DNA from 2 places in the Kribbella endophytica genome. Region 1 is predicted to be linked to the other one. Evidence: riboswitches for the same ligand, from Rfam matches in the RefSeq annotation. Region 1 holds a riboswitch; the other holds the start of a gene.
The links. A riboswitch is a leader RNA that binds a small molecule or an ion and turns the genes downstream of it on or off. The one in region 1 is predicted to bind cobalamin.
Positions count from the first base shown of each region.

Region 2: another riboswitch for cobalamin. It lies ahead of ACYVIO_RS09370 (ABC transporter substrate-binding protein); the one in region 1 lies ahead of ACYVIO_RS05235 (CbtB domain-containing protein).

Region 1 covers NZ_BAAGUR010000001.1:1,089,487-1,096,810, forward strand. Annotated here, with positions in the region: gene ACYVIO_RS05220 (alpha/beta hydrolase) at 1-671, opposite strand, end outside; gene ACYVIO_RS05225 (histidine phosphatase family protein) at 733-1,293, opposite strand; gene ACYVIO_RS05230 (CbtA family protein) at 1,290-2,057, opposite strand; gene ACYVIO_RS05235 (CbtB domain-containing protein) at 2,122-2,319, opposite strand; cobalamin riboswitch at 2,351-2,487, opposite strand; gene ACYVIO_RS05240 (LysE family translocator) at 2,578-3,216, shown strand; gene ACYVIO_RS05245 (MFS transporter) at 3,197-4,561, opposite strand; gene ACYVIO_RS05250 (DUF1304 domain-containing protein) at 4,608-4,976, opposite strand; gene ACYVIO_RS05255 (phosphotriesterase family protein) at 5,055-5,951, opposite strand; gene ACYVIO_RS05260 (DEAD/DEAH box helicase) at 6,029-7,324, opposite strand, start outside.
Region 2 covers NZ_BAAGUR010000001.1:1,960,250-1,967,573, forward strand. Annotated here, with positions in the region: gene ACYVIO_RS09355 (MFS transporter) at 1-180, shown strand, start outside; gene ACYVIO_RS09360 (RBBP9/YdeN family alpha/beta hydrolase) at 259-849, shown strand; gene ACYVIO_RS09365 (hypothetical protein) at 933-1,907, shown strand; cobalamin riboswitch at 2,058-2,246, shown strand; gene ACYVIO_RS09370 (ABC transporter substrate-binding protein) at 2,271-3,299, shown strand; gene ACYVIO_RS09375 (FecCD family ABC transporter permease) at 3,467-4,435, shown strand; gene ACYVIO_RS09380 (FecCD family ABC transporter permease) at 4,432-5,463, shown strand; gene ACYVIO_RS09385 (ABC transporter ATP-binding protein) at 5,466-6,260, shown strand; gene pdxR (MocR-like pyridoxine biosynthesis transcription factor PdxR) at 6,946-7,324, opposite strand, start outside.

The DNA.
Region 1 (7,324 bases):
CCGATCAGGATCCGGTCCGCGTCGGGCCTGACCTCGGTGCCGAGCCCGGCGGCGAACTTCGCCAGCGGGCGCGCCGCCGCGATCGAGCTCTCCTTCGACATCGCCCCTTCGAGGGTGAGTGGAGCGTCGTACCCGAGCCAGACCACCGTCGCCGATCCCGGCCCGGACTCCGTCTGCAGGTCCTGGGCGCGCGCCATCTGCGAGCGCACCTTGTCGAGGTTGTTGTTCATCCCGGGCACCAGGACGCTCACCCGGTCGGCCGCGGCCAGGTCGCCGAGCACCTCGGCCATCCGGCCCTGGCCCTCGGGCTCGACCAGCAGGAACTGCCGGTGCACCGGGACCTCGATCCTGTTGCCCTCGGCATCGACGTCCAGCCGCTTCCCGACCGGCTGCAGCATCTCGGAGAGCGTGTTGAACCGGATCACCTCGTCGGTGGAGGCGCTGTCGAGGTTCGCTCGAAGCCTCTCGTGCGCGTCGACCAGGCGGAGGTGGTTGGCGCGGTACCGCAGCTGGGCCGGTACGCCGTCGAGCCCACCGACCTCACGGATCCGGCTCTCCGCGAGCGCCCACGCGGCATCCGCCGGGAGCGCGTCGAAGTAGTCCCTGACCTCCCGCGCGGACTTCTCGGGCGGCAGATCGGTCACACGGTCCAGCAGTTCGTCGAAGCTCATCGTCATCCTCTGGGGCGTTGGGATGCTTTGGGCGAACGATAAACCGCGGTGAACCGGTTTGTCAGTGCAAGTTGAGTGACCAGGAGGTGGCGTGGGCGGAAAGGCCCACGGTCGCCAGCGGGCGGACGTCGACGTACCGGAGCGATTCGGCCGGGGCCTCCAGCGCGTAGAGCACCGCCGCACGCACCACGGCCGGGTGGACCACAGCAACGACCGTACGGCGCTCAGCGTGGCCCGGGTCCTCGGTCAGGTCGCCCAGCCAGTCGGCGACGCGAGCGATGAGGTCGTTGGCCGTCTCCCCGGCGGGCGGAGCCGTGTGGGGCCGCTCCAGCCACGCCGAGACCGCTGCCGTCTCCGTGACCAGCAGCTCCTCCAGGTCGCGGCCGGTCCAGTCGCCGTACTCGCGGTCGCGCAGTGCGCCGACCACGACCGGCTGCAGGCCGATCGCCTCGGCCGTCAGGATCGCGGCGGGCTCTGGCCCGCAGTACGTCGTACCGGCGTCGACCCGCAGGTCGCGGGCCGCCTCCAGGCTCGCCTGGTCCGGCGCGGGCTCTCCACCGAGGACGAGCCCGCGCAGACCAGGCGTCAGCGCATGCGCGACCAGGGTCAGCGTTGTCGTCACGCGGCGACGGTCTCCTTGGTCACCTTGGAGTTACGATCCACCAACGCAGCGTAACCGAATCCCAGCAAGGTCCACAGCACCGCCTGCGTGCCGAGCGAGGCGAACCGGAACTGCCACAGCAGCGTCGCCGGGAACGACCCGGGCACCTCGTTGATCGCCGGCAGGATCAGGTACGCCGCGACGATCGTCACCACGAAGGCGAGACCTCCGCCGGCCAGCCGGATCCAGGGCGCGTCGCCGAAGCGCTGCGCCCAGCGGGCCGCCGCGACGCCGGCCCAGACCGCGAGCAGGCCGATCACGAGCGTCAGCAGGTACGTGACCGTGCGCTTGGTGATCGTCTCCGGGTCGCCGACCGCGGGCGGGTTGGGCGGGTACTTGAGGAACGGCACGAGCACGATCCCGACGAAGCCCGCGGCAGCCAGCCCGAGGGCGGCGTACGAGTCGCTGGGGGTGCGCAGCCGGCGGCGGAGCAGCGCGAAACCGACGGCGAAGATGCCGCCGAGCGCCACGCCGTACAGGCTGGTGGCCAGGAAGAGGCCGAAGCGCTGGCCGTTGCGGCTGACGAGGGGTTCCTCTTCCTCGGCGGCCGGAGCTTGAGCGGCGGGTTCCTCGCCGTGGGTGTGCGCGGCGCCGCCGGCTTCCTCGATCGCGATCGCGGCGTCGATGTGCGGTTCGCCCATCACGTACGCGAAGGTTCCGGCCAGCAGGCCGGCGAAGAGGCCGACGATCAGTCCGCGCACCAGGAGATTTCCGAAGGTACGCATGACGGTCCTGTCAGATGTTCAGCCCGAGCGAGTCGGGAACGGGAGTACGGAGAACTGCAGGACGTCAGTGGCAGGGCACGCCGAGCAGGTGCCGGCCGTCGTGCATGAGTTCGTGCATGTACATCCCGGACTGGGAGATCGCGCCCTGGTCGAAGGCGACCAAGTAGGCCAGGACCAGCAGCAGGCCGACGGTGAGCAGGGCGACCGCGAGCAGGCGCGGCGAAACGGCCGGTACGGCGACCGAGCGAGCAGGAGCAGACATGTGAGGACCTCCTGGGGAAGTGCGCGTCCCCATCGAAAGGCTGCGAGTGCCCGAGCGTCCTGACTCACGAGCAGCTGCTCGCTCACAGTGGCGCGGCCGTACCGGTCTTTCACCGGTTTCCCTCATGGCACCGCAGGTTGACCTTTGAACGGTAGCGGCCGGGTTCGTGACAGGTCAACGGACACCGGCGCGGCGGTGATGTTCCCCACCTGGTGAGATCACCTCGTCCGCCGGGCCGTCTGCGCCTAGCCTGACGGGATGCCGTCCGCTCATCACTTGGTGGCCTTCGCCGTCACCGCACTGATCGTGATCGTCGTCCCGGGGCCGAGCGTCCTGTTCATCGTCGGGCGCGCCCTGGCCGTCGGTCGCCGGGAGGCGATGCTGACGATGGTCGGCAACACGGTCGGCGCCGCGTTCCTGCTGGTCGCCGTCGCCCTCGGGCTGGGAACGCTGATCGCGGCGAGCGCGATCGCGCTGACCGTCGTGAAGCTGGCCGGCGCGGCGTACCTGATCTACCTCGGCATCCACGCCTTCCGTACTCGCAAGTCCCTGGCTACGGCTCTGACCGGTGGAGTCCGGCCGGCGAACACTCGCCGAGTCCTGCGTCAGGGCTTCCTCGTCGGCGTGACCAACGCGAAGACCGCGGTCTTCTTCGCCGCCGTACTCCCCCAGTTCGTCGACCCGGCTGCCGGTGCGGCGACGCTGCAGATCCTGCTGCTCGGGCTGGTCTTCATCCTGATCGCCCTGATCTCGGACACCGTCTGGGCAGTGGCCGCGGGCTCGGCCCGGGACTGGTTCGCCCGGTCACCTCGCCGCCTCGAGCTGGTCGGCGGCACCGGAGGCCTGATGATCATCGGCCTCGGCGCCAGCATCGCCGTCAGCGGCTCGAAAGACTAGTCCGCCGAGCAGCGAAGACACCGACGACAGCCAGTACGGCGGGCAGGCCGAACGCGGTCAGGAACGCCGTCGTCGGCGAGTGCGGCTCGATCGCCGCGAAGAGCGAACCACCGATCGCCAGCACCGTTGCTGTGAGCAACGAGTCGCTGAGCTGCAGGGCCGAGCTGTTCGCACCTTGCTGCTCGAGGGTCGAGTACTCCAGGACGAGCACCGACACGGTCGGGAACACGGTCCCCAGTCCCAGCCCGGCCAGCGCCCAGCCGAGGACGCCGACCACGACCGGGACCCGGTCGTCCAGCGTGGCAGCCGCGACCCCGATCCCCAGCAGGACCGAAACCATGCCCGCCTGCAAGAACACCCGGTGCTCGAACGGCTGGTTCGGACGGCCCCGGTACCAGGACGCCGCAGACCAGCTCAGCGCGCTGACGGTCAAGGCCAGTCCCGCGAACGCCGGCGACAGCCCTCGCTCCCGGGTGAGCATCAGCGGCAGGAACACCTCGGCGCCGAAGCCGGCCGCCGCGACCAGGCCGCGCAGCGCGATCACTGCCGGAAGCCCGGCGCGGATCGTGAACGTCCCCTTCGGCAGCAGCTTCGGGGCGAACACCACCACCGCGGCCAAGCCGACCGCAAGCAGGATCAGCTGGACAGCGCCGTGCTGCTGGCCGCCGTAGTGCAGCAGCCCCACGCCGATCGCGGCGCCAACGGCGTACCAGGCCTGCCGGGTCCAGAGCCTGCCCGACCGCGTCACGCGCTCGCCCTTGGAGAGGCCGGGCCGCATGATCAGCGCCGCCGGAACCGCCAGGACCGGTACGGCCAGGAAGACGATCCGCCAGTTCGTGTGCTCGACGATCAGCCCGGCGATCGCCGGGCCGACCAAGGACGGGACGACCCAGCCGGTCGAGAAGGCGGCGAAGACCCGCGGCCGGAGCTCGGCCGGGTAGAGATGCCCGACGACGACGTACAGGGCGACGGTCAGCAGCCCACCACCGAATCCCTGGATCACCCGGCCGATGACCAGGACCTCCATGGTCGGCGCGAGTCCGGCGATCATCAGGCCCGCCAGGAACCAGCCGGTGCCGTGCCAGAGCGGGCGCGTCGGGCCCTTGAGGTCGGACCAGGTGCCGGAGACCACCATCGCGATGACGCCCGACGCGAGCGGGCCGCCGAACGCCAGCGCGTACAGCGAAAGCCCGTCGAGGGACTGCGCGACGGTCGGCATCGCGGTCGTCACAGCGAGGGCCTCGAACGCGACGAGCGTGATCAGCGCGACCATCCCGACGGTCAGCGCACGGTACTGCGGGGCGAGAACTCCGGGCGGGCGGGGCGCTGCGATCGTCGTGGTCATGCCGAGTACTCTCGGACTTCAAGCGCCCTTGAAGTCAACCGTTCGGCTACAGAACGGCGGCCAGCACCAGTGCGAGGATCGGCGGCACCGCCTGGATCGCGGCGGACTTGGCCATCCGGCGGTCCGAGCCGATCAGCACGAGCCCGGCGCCGAGCATGCACGCGCACGAGAACAGCGCGATCGCGTGGCCGCGGTCGCCGCCGGCGATCAGACCACCGATCGCACCGGCCGCCAGGAACAGGTTGTAGAACCCCTGGTTGAAGGCCCACGGCCGCGCTGCCTCGGCCTCTGCCTCGGTCTTGATCAGGAACCGCTTCTGGACGTTCGGATTGCGGAAGAGCACGCTCTCCAGTGCGAAGAAGACCAGGTGCAGGACCCCGGCCAGGGCAACGAAGATCTGCGCGACGGTGTTCACCTGCGAACCGTACCGCCCGGATGCCCCCGGCAACAGAACGTCACCGGTGACGAGTTCGTGCCGACTTGCCGTACGGCGCTACTTCCAGTCAGCAGCGAAGGCGCGCGCGGGGTTGGTGACGAAGATCTGCCCGATCGCGTCCTCGCTGATCCGGCGGGTGAGCCGCGGGCGCAGATTCGTCAACAGGTACGGCATTCCCGGGCCCTCACCGGTCGCCAGCCGAGCCCGCGCGGTCGTCGTGTCGCCGCCGAGCAGCAGCTGCTCGGCGTACCCGGCCTCGACGAGCGCCGCCAGGCAGTCGACCATCCGCCAGTCGGTGGCGTGATTGGCCCGCGACGGCCCGTCGAAGGCGAGGAACGCACCGCGCGCCGCCAGCTCCTGGTGGACCTGGTGGTCGGGGAAGCGGTTGAGGTGGCCGAGCACGATCCGGTCCGGAGCAACCCCGTGTCCTTCGAGGCGGTCCAGTACGGCGTCCGCTCCGGTGCCCAGCTCGTGGTGAATGCCGATCGGCGCGCCGGTCGCTCGCTGCGCCTCGGCGGCCGCGTCCAGAACCCGGGTGGTGTGCTGGTCGAGTCCGTGGAAGCCGCCGGCGATCTTGATCATTCCGGCGCGCACCTCGCTGTCGCCGATGCCCTCGGTGAGCTCGCGGACAAACAGCTCAGCCAGGTCGACGTCCGGCACCTCGGCGTAGTGCTCGGCCCGGTGCAATCCGGTCGCGGCGACCACCTTGACGCCTGTCTCCTGGGACAGCCGCGGCAGCAGGTCGGCTCGGCGGCCCAGCCCGTGCGGTGTCCACTGGACGATCGTCCGTCCACCGGCCTCGGCGTACAGCGTGGCCTCCTGTACGGCGGCGTCGTAGTCGTCGAGTTCATGGCCCGGCAGCATGACGCTGCGGAAGAACAGGTGGTCATGAGCGTTGCAGACGCCGAGCTCCTCGGGGGCAACGTCACCCAGCACGGTCCGTACGACGGCCATCGGTTCTCCCCTCAGAACAGGACAAGGCCCAGGTTGCCATGGGCATCCTGGGCCTTGTCCATCGGGTTTTGTCGAGGTCAGCGACCGCGACGACCGCTGCCCGCGCGGGTGCCGGCCGAGAAGGCCGCGGCTCCCGCCGGACGGGCGCTGGCGCCCGGAGTCGTGGTGCTGTAGCTCTTCGGTGCGCCGCCGGAACCGCTCCGGCCGGCTGCGCCGCCGCGTGCTCCACCAGTGGTGCGCTTTCCGCCGGAGGAGCCACCGCGGGCTCCACCGCCGGAGCCGCCACGGCCACCGCCGCTGGCTGCGCCACGGGCCGCCGGAGCGGACTGGCCCGGGCCGGAGGCCGAGCGCCGGCCACGGCCGCCGCCGCGTCCCCGCCCGGTCGACTCGCCACCGCTGCGGCGTACCTGGTCGCTCTCCGTCTTGACCGGAGGCTCGAAGTAGGTGCGCTCACCCGGGGCGAGCTCGGTCAGCAGCGGGTCGCCGACGCGCAGCTTGGTGACCTTCGGCGCGATCCCGGCCTTGCGGGTCAGGTCGCGGACGTCACTGACCTGGTCGTCGGTCATCAGCGTGACGACGGTGCCCTCGGCCCCGGCGCGCGCCGTCCGGCCGGAGCGGTGCAGGTACGCCTTGTGCTCGATCGGCGGGTCCGCGTGGATCACCAGCGACACGTCGTCGACGTGGATCCCGCGGGCCGCGATGTCGGTGGCGACCAGCGTCCGGGCGGAACCGTCGGAGAAGGCCTCCAGGTTCCGGGTGCGAGCACCCTGGGACAGGTTGCCGTGCAGCTCGACCGCGGGCACGCCCTGGGCGATCAGCTTCTTGGTGAGCGACTTGGCGCCGTACTTGGTGCGGGTGAAGACCAGCGTGCGACCAGGGGCCGCGGCCAGATCCACCAGCACCGGGAGCCGGCTGTCGGCCTGCAGGTGCAGGACGTGGTGGGTCATCTTCGACACCGGCGACTGCGCCGAGTCGACGCTGTGCGTGGTCGGGTTGCGCATGAACCGCTTGACCAGGACATCGACGCCGGCGTCCAGCGTGGCCGAGAACAGCAGCCGCTGGCTGTTGGCCGGAGTCGCCTCGAGCAGACGGCGTACGGCGGGCAGGAAGCCCAGGTCGGCCATGTGGTCGGCCTCGTCGAGCACGGTGATCTCCACCGCGTCGAGCTTCGCGTGCCCGGCCTTGACGTGGTCCTCGAGCCGGCCGGGGCAGGCGACGACGATGTCGACGCCCTTGCGCAGCGCGGTGATCTGCGGGCCGTGCCCGACGCCACCGAAGATGGTCATCGTGCGCAGACCGAACGCGTCGGTCAGCGGCGTGATCGAGGCCTGGATCTGGGTGGCCAGCTCACGGGTCGGCGCCAGAATCAGGGC
Region 2 (7,324 bases), 870 kb from region 1:
TCCCGCTCCGGCCTCGTCGCCGACCTCACCAGCGTCCGCACCTCCATCGTCAGCGGCGGCATCCTCTGCGTAGCCGGCGTCATCGGCACCGCGGTCTGGCTCAAGGACTTCTGGCGCTACGACGCCCGCACCGACGAACACGCGGTCCGAGAACGAGAACTCCGCGCCACCCCGGGTTAAGGCAGAGCAGGGAAAGATGCCGATTCATCCCGATCGGCTTGACCTTCACATTGGTGTGACCCCATACCGTCCTGCGGTATGACATCAGGGACAACCCGGCGACGGGCCTCGATCATCCATGGCTACGCGGCATCGCCTGAGGATCACTGGTTCGGTTGGCTGGGACAGCAACTCGAGGCGGACGGATTCTCGGTCACGATCGCGCGCCTGCCGAGCCCGCAGGAGCCGGACGCCGTGCAGTGGGCGGCAGCCGTGAGCGCCGATGTCGGGGTCCCGGACGAGGGCTCGATCATCGTCGCGCACAGCCTGGGGTGCCTGGCGGTTCTTCGGCATCTCCGGTCGCTGCCGGCCGGCTGGCGCCTGGGAACCCTCGTGCTGGTCTCGGGGTTCGTAGACCCGCTGCCCGCGCTTCCCGAACTGGACGGCTTCATCGGCGACGGCTGTGACGTGGAGGGGATCAGCGCGTACGTCGACCAACTGACGATCATCCGGTCGGACGCGGATCCGTTGGTCTCGCCTGCGCACACCGACCGCCTGGCCGGCCTGCTCGGGACCTCCGCAGCAGTCGTCCCGGGAGCCGGTCACTTCCTCGCTGCCGATGGCGTCGAGGCACTGCCTGAAGCCCTCGAAGCGATCACCTCGGACAGGAGCCCAAGTCAGGTCGGTTGAGGTACGGCAGCAGCCCGGTCAGGGCCTCGCGATCCTGCGCTACGCCGTCGGGAAGTAGCAGCTGCGGCTAGAGTCGGGTCACCATGCGTATCCGTCCAGTAGTTGTCTTTGCCTTGACCGGTCTGGCCGTCGCCGGCTGTGGTGGTGGGAGCGGTGAAACCGCGCCGAGTGTGCCGCCGCTGGTCTCGGTCAGTACGACGCCAACCGAGACACCGAGCGAGACCCCGTCGGATACGCCGAGCGTGCCGCCGACCGCGCAGGCCGCGGACACGTTGTGCGTGCGGATGGACCAGTCGCTGGTGCAGACGACGTTGGCCGCGCCGGCGGTGACGATCCCGCAGACGCCGGTGCCGGCCGAGATCGGGTTGCCCAGCTTCGACATCTGCGAGTTGGGGCTGAGCACGAATCCGGACGGACCGGCGCTTCGGCTCGGGGTTTCGGTGCTGACGGGGACCAAGGCCGACCTGATCGCGGCGCAGCGGGCGTACGCCGCGACGAAGGCCGAACCGGCGCGGGCGATCGCCGTCGGGCAGGGCGGCTACGGGACGAGCAAGTTCGCCGTGTTCTTGCTGGGCACGCATCTCTACAAGGTCGAGGGACCGGCGGCGACGCCGACCAAGTACGTCGTACTGGCGCAGGAGGCCGCGCGCCAGGCCGCGGGTCTGCCGGAGGCAGCGCCGCTGATCACCCGCACGGAATGCGACCGCGGGACGAACGCCGCCGCCAAGGTGATGGGCACCGTGGCCACGGCCCGCCGCGACAGCGCGACGCCCGCGGGCGACGTCGTCTGCGGCTGGATCACCGCGACCTCTGTGCTCTACACGACCGCCCGGCGGGTTCCCGACGCCGAGGCGGCGATGGCCGCGGTCCGCAAGGCGCCGACGTCGCAGTCGGTCCCGCTCGGCGACGAGGGGTACGTCGACACCGCCACCGGCCGCGGCACGATCCGCGTCGGCACCGACAAGATCGCCGACCTGGTCCCGCTCCCCGGCAGCAAGGTGAAGACCGACGACATGGTCACCTTCGCCCTCGCGATCTCCCCGCTCTACACCCGCTGACGCCTGTACGGCGTACGCGCCTGCCGATCGCCCTGCGGCGGCGGTCGCCTGTACGTCGTACGCGCCTCCGCCGATCGCCCTGCGGCGGCGTCGCCGACTGCTGCCGACGCTGTCCGTGGACCACGTGCTGCGACTGAGTCGCAGCGTGGGTTACGGTGTGGCGGTCGTGGTGTTCGGGAAGCCGGTGGAGTACCGGCGCGGCCCTCGCCACTGTGATCGGGATTGTCCGCTGAGCGTTCACCAGGTGTGAGACCACTGGCCCGGAGGGGCTGGGAAGGTCAGCTCGGCGGATGCGGTCGTCCCGTCAGCCAGGAGACCGGCCACGACGCGTCCCGTCCACGAGGTGTTGGAGGAACGGTCGCCATGGCCGTCGTACCCAAGGCAGTGCTTGCTGCCGTTTTCCTGTCCCTGATCGCTGCCTGCGGAACCGCCGGCGCCGACGAAGGTCCGAGCGCGAGCGCGACGACCGTGAAGAACTGCGGGCTCGACGTCACCGTCGACGGACCCCCGAAGCGGGTGTTCGCGGCGTACCAGCCGGCCATCGAGATGGCGCACGCGCTGGGCATCTCCGACCGCCTGGTCGGCACCGCGTTCCTCGACTCCGAGCCGCTGCCGGAGTACGTCGCCGCGCAGCAGGACCGCAAGTACTACAAGAACATGCCGAGCCGCGAGGAGCTGCTCAGCCTGAACCCGGACTTCGTGCTGTCCGGCTTCAACGACATCTTCAACGCGGCCGGCAGCGACGGCAGCTTCGGCAGCCGCAAGTCGCTGTCCGACCTCGGCGTCCAGACGTGGATCTTCAGCCCGCTGTGCCCGACCGCGGACGGCAAGGGCGACGAGGCGATCGACCCGTCGACGGTCTCGATGGACAACGTGTACGCCGATCTGCGCGACCTGGGCAAGCTGTTCGGCGCGAGCGACAAGGCCGAGCAGGTGATCGCGGACCAGAAGACGCGGATCGCCGCGGTCGAGGCGAAGGTGAAGAGCGCCGGCAAGCCGACGGTCGCGATCGTGCGGCCCGGGCTCGAGGGCGGCGGGATGACCGTGTCCGGTGGGCCGGACTTCGGCACGGTGCTGATCAAGCAGGCCGGTGGGGTGAACGCGTTCGCGGGGCTGACCTCGAAGCGGAACGTGAAGATCAGCGTCGAGGAGTTCATCAAGGCCGACCCGGACTACGTGCTGATCAGCGCCTGCTGCGACGCGACGCTGACCGAGGCCCAAGGGCAGCCGGACGTCGACAAGCTGATGACGAACCCGGCGTTCGCGAACCTGACAGCGGTCAAGAACAAGCAGGTCGTCCCGTGGTTGTTCGCGCACCACTCGGCCGGCGTCCGCGGCGCGAACTCGACCGAACTGATCGCGAAGATCATCCATCCCGACCTGATCAAGTGACCGCGCAGACCACTGACGGCCGACCGGGATTTGCCGGTCGGCCGGGAGCTGGCGATCGCACGGAGGGTCCTCGGGACGCTGGCGTTCGCCGGGGATCTGATGGCCGGCGCGGAGCCGACGGCTCTGGGGGCCTTCTGCACCACGGGCTGACGAAGTCCGGTGGGCTCGTGGTCGCCTTCGTCGTACTGCTGGCGGCTGTGCTGTTGTCGTTGCTCGCCGGTACGGAATGGTTCGCGCCTCGGGATGTGTATCTCGCGGCGGCCGACTTCACCGGGTCCGACACCGATCGGGTGATCCGGTACCTGCGCCTGCCGCGGACCGCGACCGGCCTGATGGCAGGCGCGGCGCTCGGCATGGCCGGCGCGCTGATGCAGGGCGTCACGCGCAACGCGTTGGCCGACCCGGGGATCCTCGGCGTCAACGCCGGTGCCGCGGTCGCTGTCGTCGCGGCGATCGGGGTCTTCGGGGTGACGAGCCTGACCGGGTACGTGTGGTTCGCGATGGGCGGCGCGCTGGTGGCGACCGTCGTGGTCTACCTCGTCGGCGCTCTCGGGCGCGGTGGGGCGACGCCGGTCAAACTCGCATTGGCCGGGGCTGCGTTGTCGGCCATGCTCGGGTCGGTCACGTCGGCGGCGACGTTGCTCGATCTGTCGACGCTGAACGAGTTCCGGTTCTGGGTGGTCGGGTCGCTCACGCTGGCGACCGGGCCGATCGTCGGTCAGGCGTTGCCGTTCGTTGCTGTAGGCATCGTGTTGGCGCTGGTGCTCGGCCGGTCGCTGAACCAGCTGGCACTGGGCGAGGAACTGGCGACAACCCTCGGCACCAGAGTCGGGCTTGTCCGAGTGCTGGCAGGACTCGCGATCATGCTGCTGGCCGGTACGGCGACCGCGATGGCGGGCCCGATCGGGTTCGTCGGCCTCGCCGTACCGCATGTCGCGCGAGCGATCGTCGGCGCGGACTACCGCTGGATCCTGCCGTACTCGCTCGTCCTCGCGCCGACGTTGTTGCTGCTCGCGGACGTGGTCGGTCGCCTGGTGGTCCGTCCGGACGAACTGCAGGTCGGCATCATCACAGCGCTGGTCGGAGCCCCGCTCTTCATTGCATTGGTACGCCGGCAAAGGCTGGCCGAGCTGTGAGCCGGGCTGTGCGGATCGGTCCTCTTTCGGGCCGGCTCGATCTCGGCGGGGTGGTCGTCACGCTCCTTGGTCTGCTGGGAGCTGTTGCTGTGGGCGCCTATTCCTTGACGATCGGGGACTACGAGATCCCGCTCGCACAAGTCCTCAGCACGCTCGCGGGTGACGGCTCGCTGATCATGACCGACGTGGTGGTGAACAACCGGCTGCCCCGAGTCCTCGTCGGGCTCGGCGTCGGGTTCGCGTTCGCCGTATCGGGTGCGATCTTCCAGCGGCTCGCGCGGAACCCGCTGGTCAGCCCCGACCTGATCGGAATCAACGCCGGCGCGGCCCTGGCAGCCGTCGTGGTGATCACGATCCTCGGCGCCAGCCCGTTCTGGCTGCCGGTCGGAGCGCTCGGCGGGTCGTTGCTAACGGCAATCACCATCTATCTGTTCGCCTTCAAACGTGGGGTTGCCGGCTATCGGCTGGTGCTGGTCGGGATCGGCGTCACCGCGATCATCGGCTCGCTCACGGCGTACCTGCTGACCCTGGCCGACATCTACACCGCCAAGAGCGCGCTGATGTGGCTGTCCGGCAGTCTCGCCGGGCGGTCCTGGGCGGAGGTGTGGATGATCGGGATCACCTTGCTGGTCCTCCTTCCCGCCGCCGTGGTCGCGTCGCGGCAGCTCCGCCTGCTGGAGCTCGGCGACGACCTCGCCCGGACCCTCGCCGGACGGGTCGAACTGTCCCGCGGTCTGCTGATCGCGATCGGCGTCGGCCTCGCCGCGCTCGCGACCGCTGCCGCTGGGCCGATCGGCTTCGTGGCGCTGGTCGCTCCGCAGATCGCGCGCCGGTTGCTGGCCGAACGCGCTGCCGGACTGCTCGCCTCCGGCGCGATCGGCGCGCTGCTGGTCGTCGCCGCCGATCTCGTGGCGCGCGAGCTGTTCGCGCCGATCCCGTTGCCCGTCGGCGTCGTCACGGCGTTCCTGGGCGCGCCCTACCTGTTGCTGCTGATGGCCCGAGCCAACCGCGTCGGCCGAGGAGGATAACCATGCTGCGCTCCGAGAACCTCAGCCTCGCGTACGACGGAACGCCGGTCGTGCACGACCTCTCGGTCGACATCCCGCAGGGGAAGATCACCGTGATCGTCGGCGCCAACGCCTGCGGGAAGTCCACGCTGCTGCGCGGCCTCGCCCGCCTGCTGGTGCCGCGCGGCGGGACCGTCTACCTGGACGACGTCGACGTACGCCGAATCCCTGGCGGGCAACTGGCCACGAAGCTCGGGCTGCTCCCGCAGCAACCGGTCGCGCCCGAAGGCATCACCGTCGCCGACCTCGTCGGCCGCGGGCGCCATCCGCACCAGCGGTGGTTCCGCCAGTGGACTCCGGAGGACGAGAAGGTCGTCACCGAAGCCCTCGCCGCCACCGGCACCGCCGACCTGGCGAACCGCTCCCTCGACCAACTCTCCGGCGGCCAACGCCAGCGTGTCTGGATCGCCCTGGCCCTCGCCCAGGACGCCGACACGATGCTGCTCGACGAGCCCACCACGTTCCTCGATCTGGCCCACCAGCTGGAGATCCTCGACCTGGTCCAGGACCTCAACCACCAGCACCACAAGACGATCGTCCTCGTCCTCCACGACCTCAACCTCGCCAGCCGCTACGCCGACCACCTGATCGCCCTCAAGTCCGGCCGAATCGTCGCCACCGGCAACCCCACCGAGGTCATCACCCCCGAGGTCGTAGAACAAGTCTTCGGCCTTGCCTGCGAGGTCATCCCAGACCCGCTCACAGGCACCCCGCTGGTCCTCCCGCGCCCACGCCAACCCATCACACAAGACACCTGACCCGAACCACCCCGACGCCCCGCCCCCACGCGCCACGGCACGCACACCCGCGGCACCCGCCGTCGCCGGAGTGGTGCTCGATCTGGCTGCCGGCGCGGTGATTGGTTGTGCACCGTTCAGCCGCTGGTCGGCGTTCGCCGGGGCTGGGCCGTGCACACAGTGCGTACCGCCGGGCGCGGATGGCGTGCGGGTGCGGACGTCCACCACTCAGCAACCTCCTCCGCACAAGGCCCGGCTGCTGATTCCAAGTAGCAACTGGTCTTCATTGCGGCCCTGTGGGGATTCACCGATGCCCACCACTGATCAACACCTCGGCACGCGGCGCCGGCCGCCGTCTCCAGGCGCGGAGCGGCCTTCGGTGGGGTGGTTGGTCAGTGGTGGGTGTCGACGGGGTGCGGGATGCCTCGCGTTGACCGAGCAACACCTGCCCCGATGGGGAGGCGTTGACCGAGCAACGCCTGACCCGATGGCGGAGGTCGTCTGCGGGACCCGACGCCCGCCACCCATCAACCTTCCGGCAGCGCGTCCTGGGCGCCGGCTCCAGGCGGGAACTGGCGTTCCGGTGGAGTGCTTGGTGGGTGGTGGGCGTCGACGGACTCGCGGCGGCTGCGGGTTGGCCTGCCGCACCGCCGAGGTGGAGAGGAGCGCTGTCCGTGGGCGGCGACTCGGGTGGGAGAAGGCGGGGCTAGAGCTGGGCGGCCAGGGATCCGAGGATCTCGATGGCTTCGGTGATGGCTGTGGGGGTGCGGGCGGCGTAGCCGAGGACCAGACCTGGGGGATGGGGAGTCTGGGTGTGCCAGCTGAGGGGGTGGGTTTTGATGCCTTCGGCGAGGGCCCGCGTGGCGAGGGTTACGTCGTCGAGGGAGGCGTCGGGGAAGGTGATGGTGAGGTGCAGGCCGGCGGCGGCGCCGTGGGTGGTGGCGGTGGGGAGGTGGTTGCTGATGGCATCGATCATGGCGTCGCGGCGACGGCGGTGGCGGCGGCGGGCGTAGCGGAGCTGGCGTTCGAGGTCGCCGGACTCCATCAGGTGGGCGAGGACGAGCTGCGGCAGGGCGGCGTTGCCG